One region of the Streptomyces sp. TLI_55 genome, then DNA from elsewhere that is predicted to be linked to it. Evidence: predicted binding sites of a transcription regulator. Region 1 holds the regulator's gene; each other region holds the start of a gene.
The links. Region 1 encodes HrcA, which represses chaperone genes, less so after heat shock. Its sites were predicted from a motif close to TTNGCACTCNGNNNNNCNGAGTGCNAA; they were not measured.

Region 2: the regulator HrcA is predicted to act here: its motif matches at 1,116-1,142, upstream of groES (co-chaperone GroES).
Region 3: the regulator HrcA is predicted to act here: its motif matches at 1,596-1,622, upstream of groL (chaperonin GroEL).

What each region holds. Positions count from the first base shown of each region.
Region 1 is NZ_OAOJ01000001.1:3,066,599-3,069,871, forward strand. It holds gene dnaJ (molecular chaperone DnaJ) at 1-827, opposite strand, end outside; gene hrcA (heat-inducible transcriptional repressor HrcA) at 828-1,844, opposite strand; gene CRP56_RS14290 (MBL fold metallo-hydrolase) at 1,998-2,729, shown strand; gene CRP56_RS14295 (DUF3097 domain-containing protein) at 2,761-3,273, shown strand, end outside.
Region 2 is NZ_OAOJ01000001.1:5,634,893-5,638,165, forward strand. It holds gene CRP56_RS26095 (polysaccharide deacetylase family protein) at 1-348, shown strand, start outside; gene CRP56_RS26100 (polysaccharide deacetylase family protein) at 345-1,064, shown strand; gene groES (co-chaperone GroES) at 1,287-1,595, shown strand; gene groL (chaperonin GroEL) at 1,712-3,273, shown strand, end outside.
Region 3 is NZ_OAOJ01000001.1:4,174,669-4,177,941, reverse strand. It holds gene thrC (threonine synthase) at 1-526, shown strand, start outside; gene CRP56_RS19225 (ubiquitin-like small modifier protein 1) at 523-798, shown strand; gene CRP56_RS19220 (cold-shock protein) at 1,261-1,464, shown strand; gene groL (chaperonin GroEL) at 1,786-3,273, shown strand, end outside.

The sequences.
Region 1 (3,273 bases):
GCCGTCATCGGGATCGTCACCGTGCAGTGCAGGTCGTCGCCGCGCCGCTGGAACATCGAGTGCGGCAGCTCGTGGATCTCGACGTAGAGGTCACCGGCGGGACCGCCACCGGGCCCGACCTCGCCCTCACCCGCGAGCTGGATGCGCGTGCCGTTGTCGACACCGGCCGGGATCTTCACGGTCAGCGTGCGACGCGAGCGGACCCGGCCGTCACCGGCGCACTCGGGGCACGGCGTCGGCACGACCGTACCGAAGCCCTGGCACTGCGGGCAGGGCCGCGAGGTCATGACCTGGCCCAGGAAGGACCGGGTGACCTGCGAGACCTCACCGCGGCCCCGGCACATGTCACACGTCTGCGCGGAGGTGCCCGGCGCCGCACCCTCACCACTACAGGTGGAGCACACGATCGCGGTGTCGACCTGGATGTCCTTCGTCGTGCCGAAGGCCGCCTCGTCGAGCTCGATCTCCAGCCGGATCATCGCGTCCTGGCCCCGCCGCGTACGCGACCGCGGACCGCGCTGCGACGCCGTACCGAAGAACGCGTCCATGATGTCCGAGAAGTTCCCGAACCCACCGGCGCCGAAGCCGCCCGCGCCACCGCCGCCCGCCTGGGACAGCGGGTCGCCGCCGAGGTCGTAGACCTGCTTCTTCTGCGGGTCCGACAGCACCTCGTAAGCGGCGTTGATCTCCTTGAACCGCTCCTGGGTCTTCGGATCCGGGTTGACGTCCGGGTGCAGCTCGCGCGCGAGCCGACGGAACGCCTTCTTGATCTCATCCTGCGACGCGTCGCGGCGCACGCCGAGAACGGCGTAGTAGTCCGTGGCCACTTACGACTCCGCCAGGATCTGTCCGACGTACCGTGCCACTGCGCGTACCGCTCCCATCGTTCCCGGGTAATCCATGCGGGTCGGTCCGACCACGCCGAGCTTGGCTACTGCCTCGCCGCCCGAACCGTAGCCGACCGACACCACCGAAGTTGAGTTGAGTCCCTCATAGGCGTTCTCGTGACCGATGCGTACGGTCATGCCCGAATCCCCTGCCTCGCCAAGCAACTTGAGGAGGACGACCTGCTCCTCCAGCGCCTCCAGGACGGGCCGGATGGTGAGGGGGAAGTCATGTCCGAAGCGGGTGAGATTGGCGGTTCCGCCGATCATCAACCGCTCCTCGTTCTCCTCGACGAGTGTCTCCAGCAGAGTGGAGAGCACAGTGGCGACCGTACCCCGATCCTCCACGTCGAAGCCCTCGGGCAGGTCCTCGACCAGTCGCGGCACATCGGTGAAGCGGCGCCCCGCGACCCTGCTGTTGAGGCGCGCCCGCAGATCGGCCAGCGAGGCCTCCCCGAAGGGCGCCGGGCAGTCGATCATGCGCTGCTCGACCCGGCCCGTGTCGGTGATCAGGACGAGCATCACGCGCGCGGGAGCGAGCGAGAGCAGCTCCACATGCCGCACGGTGGACCGGGTCAGCGACGGGTACTGCACCACCGCCACCTGCCGGGTGAGCTGCGCGAGCAGCCGCACGGTGCGGGCCACCACGTCGTCGAGGTCGACGGCGCCGTCGAGGAAGTTCTGGATCGCGCGCCGCTCGGGCGCGCTCATCGGCTTGACGCCCGCGAGCTTGTCGACGAACAGCCGGTAGCCCTTGTCCGTGGGGATGCGCCCGGCGCTGGTGTGCGGCTGGGCGATGAACCCCTCGTCCTCCAGGGCGGCCATGTCGTTGCGCACGGTCGCCGGGGAGACGCCGAGGTTGTGCCGCTCGGTGAGGGCCTTGGAACCGACGGGCTCCTCGGTGCCGACATAGTCCTGGACGATGGCGCGCAACACCTGAAGCCTGCGTTCACTCAGCATCCGCGCACACCTCCAGAAGTCGTTCCCCAGGCCCCTCTCTGGCACTCTGTCCGTCCGAGTGCCAGCGTTCCCCGCGGCCCAGTGTACGGCGGTGGGGTACCACCCGGGCAAGGTCGGCCCGGGTGTGACCGCGTGTACCGCTAGCGTCGCGGTATGACGGTGACTTGGGAAGAGCTGGGGTGGCTCAGGGTGGCGGCCGGGGTGGGCCGGTGCCGGCTGCCGGTCTGGGACTGCACGGTGGGGCTGGTCGTCGGCGCGGACACGGCCCTGTTGGTGGACGCCGGGTCGAGCCTCGCGGAGGGGGCGCGGCTGCGGTCGCAGGCGGAGGCGCTCGCCGGGCACCGTGTGACCCATCTCGCGCTCACCCACCCCCACTTCGACCATGTCTTCGGTGCGGCGGCGTTCGCGGGCGCGGAGGTGTTCGGGCCGGTCGGCATGGACACGCTCCTCGACCAGCAGCAGGCCCGCGCCGAGCTGCGCGCGGACGCGGTACGCGAAGGGCTGGCGGAGCACCTGGCCGACGAGGCGGTCGACGCCCTCCCCCACCCCCGCCATCTGGTCTCCGGCGAGTGGACCCTCGACCTCGGCGGCGGCCGGCAGGTCCTGCTGGCGAACGTCGGCCCCGGGCACACGGCCCACGACCTCGCGGTCCTGGTCCCGGGCTCGCCCGAGGTGGTGTTCTGCGGCGACCTGGTCGAGGAGTCCGGTGAGCCGCAGGCGGGCCCGGACGCCGTGCCGTCGCACTGGCCGGCCGCCCTGGACCGGCTCCTGGAGCTGGGCGGCGAGGACGCGCTGTACGTACCCGGTCACGGAGCGGTGGTGGACGCGGCGTTCGTACGGGCACAGCGCGACGCCCTGGCGGCACGTTTCGGCGTGTCGCGGTAACCCGCCGCGGGCTTCTCCTATCGTCATCCGAATGCGCCAGTACTCCGCCGACCTGACCCCGCCGTGGAAGAAGCCGAAGCCCGTCCCGGAGGTCCCGGCCGAGCCCGGGCTGGTGGTCGAGGAGCCCGGCACCGGTTTCTGCGGCGCGGTGATCCGCTGCGAGGCGGGCACGGTGACCCTGGAGGACCGCTTCGGCAAGCTCCGGGTGTTCCCGATGGAGCCGAGGGGCTTCCTGCTGGAGGGCCGGGTGGTGACGCTCGTCCGCCCGACGTCATCGGCTCCGGTACGTCCCACACGTACGGCTTCCGGCTCGGTGGCCGTCCCCGGCGCCCGCGCACGCGTGGCCCGCGCCGGCCGCATCTACGTCGAGGGCCGGCACGACGCCGAACTGGTCGAGAAGGTGTGGGGCGACGACCTGCGCGTCGAGGGCGTGGTGGTGGAGTACCTGGAGGGCGTGGACGACCTCCCCGCGATCGTCGCCGAGTTCGCCCCGGGGCCGGACGCCCGCCTCGGCGTCCTGGTGGACCACTTGGTGCCGGGCAGC
Region 2 (3,273 bases), 2.6 Mb from region 1:
TACGGCCGTCAGAAGCGCGAGATCTGCGGCATGCAGGACGTGATCGAGAAGCACTACGGCAAGCGGCCGCTGCTGTTCCGCCCGCCGTTCGGGAACTACAACGAGGACACCCTCGTCGCGGCTAAGGCGTGCGGGGTGAAGTACGCGCCGATCTGGAACGAGGAGGTCTTCGTCGACCACTGGGAGTACCGGGAGTGGGACCGGAAGATCCACCCGGGCGACATCGTGCTGAGTCACTTCCGCGGCCGGGCGGAGTGGAAGGGCACGATGCCGGACATGGTCAGGCGCTTTCTGAACAAGATCACGGCCGAGGGGTACGCGGTGGCACGGCTGGAGGACTACTTGTGAGGGCCTCGACGACCGCTGTGGCCGCGGCACTGGCCGCGCTGCTCCTCGCCGGCTGCGCCCAGTCCGTCGACCCCATCGAACGGCTGGGCAAGAAGGCGGTGACGTACGGCGCGAAGGGGGTGCGGTCCGGGCCCGAGGTGCCGGTGGTGAAACGGGTCCGCACCGCCGACAAGGTGGTCTTCCTGACGTACGACGACGGCGTCGAACAGGACCCGCGCTTCGTGGAGTTCGTCCGGGAGCGGCGGCTGCCGGTCAGCATGTTCCTCACGGACAGCGTCGTCGGGCCGGGGTACGGCCACTTCGCCCGCCTCCAGGCGGTCGGCGCCTCGATCCAGAACCACACCCTCGATCACACCGCCCTGCGCGGTCTGCCGTACGCCGGTCAGCGCCACGAGATCTGCGGCCAGCAGGACAAGCTCGGCTCCCGCTTCGGCCTGCGCCCCCGTCTCTTCCGCCCGCCCTACGGGACGTACGACACCACGACCCTGCGCGCCGCCACGGACTGCGGCGTCGGCGCGGTCGTCCTGTGGCGGGCGGCGCTGGAGGGCGACCACCTGACCTACGGCACCGGCCCGCACCGCCTGCTCCCCGGCGACATCGTCTCCCTGCCGTCGATGGAGACCACAGGCCTCACGCTCGTGGAGCGGACGACCCGGTTGCTGCGGGAGGTCGAGGGGGCGGGGTTGAGGGTGGGGAGGCTGGAGGACTATCTCTGAGCGGTGCGGGCGGCCGATGGGCGGTGAGGGCAGCCCGATGTAGGGACGCGATTAGCAGTCCGCTTGACCGAGTGCTAATCGCGGTCATAGTCTCGGGTCTGGCACTCCCCCCTGGAGAGTGCCAATAGCGACGGGCAGGTCCGGCACCCGCGACGACGGATCGACCTGGTCGCCACCTCAGACAGTTAACCCCGTGAGATCTCCGAAGGGGGAGGTCGGATCGTGACGACCGCCAGCTCCAAGGTTGCCATCAAGCCGCTCGAGGACCGCATCGTGGTCCAGCCGCTCGACGCCGAGCAGACCACGGCCTCTGGCCTGGTCATCCCGGACACCGCGAAGGAGAAGCCCCAGGAGGGCGTCGTCCTCGCCGTGGGCCCGGGCCGCTTCGAGAACGGCGAGCGCCTGCCGCTCGACGTCAAGACCGGCGACATCGTGCTGTACAGCAAGTACGGCGGCACCGAGGTGAAGTACAACGGCGAGGAGTACCTCGTCCTCTCGGCCCGCGACGTGCTCGCGATCATCGAGAAGTAATTCATCTCAAACATTTGCTTGTGAGCTGCGCCCCGGGTTCCCGCGTCCTTATGAAGCCGGGCGTCCGGGGCGCAGTTCGTTTCACCCACGTTTTCCGAGAGGGCTGAACCGCTCCCATGGCGAAGATCCTGAAGTTCGACGAGGACGCCCGTCGCGCCCTCGAGCGCGGCGTCAACAAGCTGGCCGACACGGTCAAGGTGACGATCGGCCCCAAGGGCCGCAACGTCGTCATCGACAAGAAGTTCGGCGCCCCCACCATCACCAACGACGGTGTCACGATCGCCCGCGAGGTCGAGATCGACGACCCGTACGAGAACCTCGGCGCGCAGCTGGTGAAGGAGGTGGCGACCAAGACCAACGACATCGCGGGTGACGGCACCACCACCGCCACCGTGCTCGCCCAGGCGCTGGTCCGCGAGGGCCTGAAGAACGTCGCCGCGGGTGCCTCCCCGGCGCTGCTGAAGAAGGGCATCGACGCGGCCGTAGCCGCTGTGTCGGAGGACCTTCTGGCCACCGCCCGCCCGATCGACGACAAGGCGGACATCGCCGCCGTCGCCGCGCTGTCCGCCCAGGACCAGCAGGTCGGCGAGCTCATCGCCGAGGCGATGGACAAGGTCGGCAAGGACGGTGTCATCACCGTCGAGGAGTCCAACACCTTCGGTCTGGAGCTGGACTTCACCGAGGGCATGGCCTTCGACAAGGGCTACCTGTCCCCGTACTTCGTCACCGACCAGGAGCGTATGGAGGCCGTCCTCGACGACCCGTACATCCTGATCAACCAGGGCAAGATCTCCTCGATCCAGGACCTGCTGCCGCTCCTTGAGAAGGTCATCCAGGCCGGCGCCTCCAAGCCGCTGCTGATCATCGCCGAGGACGTCGAGGGCGAGGCCCTGTCGACCCTGGTCGTCAACAAGATCCGCGGCACCTTCAACGCCGTCGCGGTGAAGGCCCCCGGCTTCGGCGACCGCCGCAAGGCGATGCTCCAGGACATGGCGGTCCTCACCGGCGCCACGGTCATCTCCGAGGAGGTCGGCCTCAAGCTCGACCAGGCCGGTCTGGACGTGCTGGGCTCCGCCCGCCGCGTGACGATCACCAAGGACGACACGACCATCGTCGACGGCGCCGGCGACTCCGCCGACGTCGTGGGCCGCGTCAACCAGATCAAGGCCGAGATCGAGAACACGGACTCCGACTGGGACCGCGAGAAGCTCCAGGAGCGCCTCGCGAAGCTGGCCGGCGGCGTGTGCGTGATCAAGGTCGGCGCCGCCACCGAGGTGGAGCTGAAGGAGAAGAAGCACCGTCTGGAGGACGCCATCTCCGCGACCCGCGCCGCGGTCGAGGAGGGCATCGTCTCCGGTGGTGGCTCCGCGCTCGTCCACGCCGCCAAGGTGCTGGAGGGCGGTCTGGGCAAGACCGGCGACGAGGCCACCGGTGTCGCCGTCGTCCGCAAGGCCGTCGTCGAGCCGCTGCGCTGGATCGCCGAGAACGCCGGCCTGGAGGGCTACGTCATCACCTCCAAGGTCGCCGAGCTCGACAAGGGCCAGGGCTTCAACGCCGCCACCGGCGAGTACGGCGACCTGGTCAAGGCCGGCGTCATCGACCCGGTCAAGGTCACCCGCTCCGCCCTGGAGAACGCCGCCTCCATCGCCTCCCTCCTGCTCACGACCGAGACCCTGGT
Region 3 (3,273 bases), 1.1 Mb from region 1:
CGTCCCGATCGCCTCCGGTTCGCAGCTCACGAAGATCGACAAGGGGCTCCAGGAGCTGATCAAGCTCGGGCTCGTCGAGGACAAGCCGTACAAGATCTTCGGCGCCCAGGCGGAGGGCTGCTCGCCGGTGTCCGTCGCCTACAAGGCGGGCCACGACGTCGTCCGTCCCCAGAAGCCGAACACCATCGCCAAGTCCCTCGCCATCGGCAACCCGGCCGACGGTCCCTACGTCCTCGACATCGCGCGCCGCACGGGCGGTGCCGTGGAGGACGTCAACGACGAGCAGATCGTCGACGCGATCAAGCTGCTGGCCCGCACGGAGGGCATCTTCGCGGAGACCGCCGGTGGCGTGACGGTCGGTGTCACCCGCAAGCTGATCGAGAACGGCGTACTCGACCCCACCCTCACCACCGTCGTGCTGAACACCGGCGACGGCCTGAAGACCCTCGACGCGGTGGCCGGCACCGGCCTCACCGCGACCATCCGCCCCAACCTGGACTCCTTCCGAGAGGCTGGCCTCGCATGAGCGTGACCGTCCGCATCCCCACCATCCTGCGCACCTACACCGGCGGGCAGGCCGAGGTCGCCGCCGAGGGGGCCACCCTCGCCGACGTCATCGCCGACCTGGAGAAGAACCACACGGGCATCGCCGCCCGCGTCCTCGACGACCAGGGCAAGCTGCGCCGCTTCGTCAACGTGTACGTCAACGACGACGACGTCCGCTTCGAGCAGGGCCTGGAGACCGCCACCCCGGATGGCGCCGGCGTCTCGATCATCCCGGCCGTCGCCGGCGGCTGACATCGGTTCGGCGGGTCTGACCGAATGACCGAACATTACCCTCGGTAACGCCAATTATTGAGAGTTCACCTAATTGCCCCCTCCGCGAGAGAAGCGGAGGGGGCAATTCTCTATGGTTGAGCGCGGTACAGTTGGGGAACCTGCTGCGCCTTCCATGCCGCACGCATATGAGTACCTGCTCCACTTGCGTCGAGAAGCAGCCAAAGTGTGCCGTTCTTTTGCGAGTTTTGTGCCTTTTGTAGGGCCCGACTTGCCCTGAGTTCGGGCGAATTCTCACCACATTCCGGATCTCGCGCGTCCGGAATTCTCGTCCGATTGACCTGTTGCAGACGGCAGTTGGACAGATACATTCAGCCGCGGTCGACGCGTTCCGGCGCACGCCCCCAATCCGTGGGGGGTGAGGTCTGACCCGGATCCGCGAAGTGTGGATCTGTGCAAGGGCCAGTAATAGGGGAGTTAGGCATGGCTCAGGGCACCGTCAAGTGGTTCAACGCGGAGAAGGGGTACGGCTTCATCGCGGTCGACGGTGGTGCGGATGTTTTCGTCCACTACAGCGCGATCCAGATGGACGGGTACCGCACCCTGGAAGAGGGCCAGCGGGTGGAGTTCGAGATCTCGCAGGGCCAGAAGGGCCCGCAGGCCGACATGGTTCGCGTCACCGCCTGATCGCGCGACCGACCAAACCGCAAGCGACGTCTTCTGTTGAAGGGCCCGTACCTCGCGAGGGGTACGGGCCCTTCGGCCTGTCCGGGCCCGGTACGGGATCCCTGGTGGGCCTGCCCGATCCCCGGGAGGCGCTTGCACTCGACCATGCCGAGTGCTAATCATTGGCGTTAGCACTCTGAAGGTGAGAGTGACAAAGAAGGACCGGGTCGGTGAGGCCCGCAGGCCAGGTGGGGCAAGGAACCACGAGGTGTGCGAGCCGTCCGTCGCGGGCGCGGGCGCGGTCCGAAGGAATCACCCCCAGTCCTGGAGGGACCACTTCACATGGCCAAGATCATCGCGTTCGACGAGGAGGCGCGGCGCGGCCTCGAGCGCGGCATGAACCAGCTCGCGGACGCCGTCAAGGTGACGCTCGGCCCCAAGGGTCGCAACGTCGTCCTCGAGAAGAAGTGGGGCGCCCCCACGATCACCAACGATGGTGTGTCCATCGCCAAGGAGATCGAGCTCGAGGACCCGTACGAGAAGATCGGCGCCGAGCTGGTCAAGGAAGTCGCGAAGAAGACCGACGACGTAGCCGGTGACGGCACGACGACCGCGACCGTCCTGGCCCAGGCCCTGGTGCGCGAGGGTCTGCGCAACGTGGCCGCCGGTGCCAACCCGATGGCTCTCAAGCGCGGTATCGAGAAGGCCGTCGAGGCCGTCTCCGGTGCCCTCCTTGAGCAGGCGAAGGATGTCGAGACCAAGGAGCAGATCGCTTCGACGGCCTCCATCTCCGCCGCCGACACCCAGATCGGCGAGCTCATCGCCGAGGCGATGGACAAGGTCGGCAAGGAAGGCGTCATCACCGTCGAGGAGTCCCAGACCTTCGGTCTGGAGCTGGAGCTGACGGAGGGTATGCGCTTCGACAAGGGCTACATCTCCGCCTACTTCGCCACCGACATGGAGCGTATGGAGGCGTCGCTCGACGACCCGTACATCCTCATCGCCAACTCCAAGATCGGCTCCGTCAAGGACCTGCTCCCGCTCCTGGAGAAGGTCATGCAGTCGGGCAAGCCGCTGCTGATCATCGCCGAGGACGTCGAGGGCGAGGCCCTGTCGACCCTGGTCGTCAACAAGATCCGCGGCACCTTCAAGTCCGTCGCCGTCAAGGCCCCGGGCTTCGGTGACCGCCGCAAGGCCATGCTCGGCGACATCGCCATCCTCACGGGCGGCGAGGTCATCTCCGAGGAGGTCGGCCTCAAGCTGGAGAACGCGACCCTGGACCTCCTGGGCCGCGCCCGCAAGGTCGTCATCACCAAGGACGAGACCACCATCGTCGACGGTGCCGGCTCCGCCGACCAGGTCGCCGGTCGCGTCAACCAGATCCGCGCCGAGATCGAGAACAGCGACTCGGACTACGACCGCGAGAAGCTCCAGGAGCGCCTGGCGAAGCTCGCCGGTGGCGTCGCCGTCATCAAGGCCGGTGCCGCGACCGAGGTCGAGCTCAAGGAGCGCAAGCACCGCATCGAGGACGCCGTGCGCAACGCCAAGGCGGCCGTCGAGGAGGGCATCGTCGCCGGTGGTGGCGTGGCCCTGCTGCAGGCCTCCGGTGTCTTCGAGAAGCTGGAGCTGGAGGGTGACGAGGCGACCGGCGCTGCCGCCGTCAAGCTCGCCCTTGAGGCCCCGCTGAAGCAGATCGCCGTCAACGCCGGCCTCGAGGGCGGCGTCGTGGTGGAGAAGGTCCGCAACCTCACCCCGGGTCACGGCCTCAACGCCGCGACCGGTGAGTACGTCGACCTGGTCAAGGAAGGCATCATCGACCCGGCGAAGGTC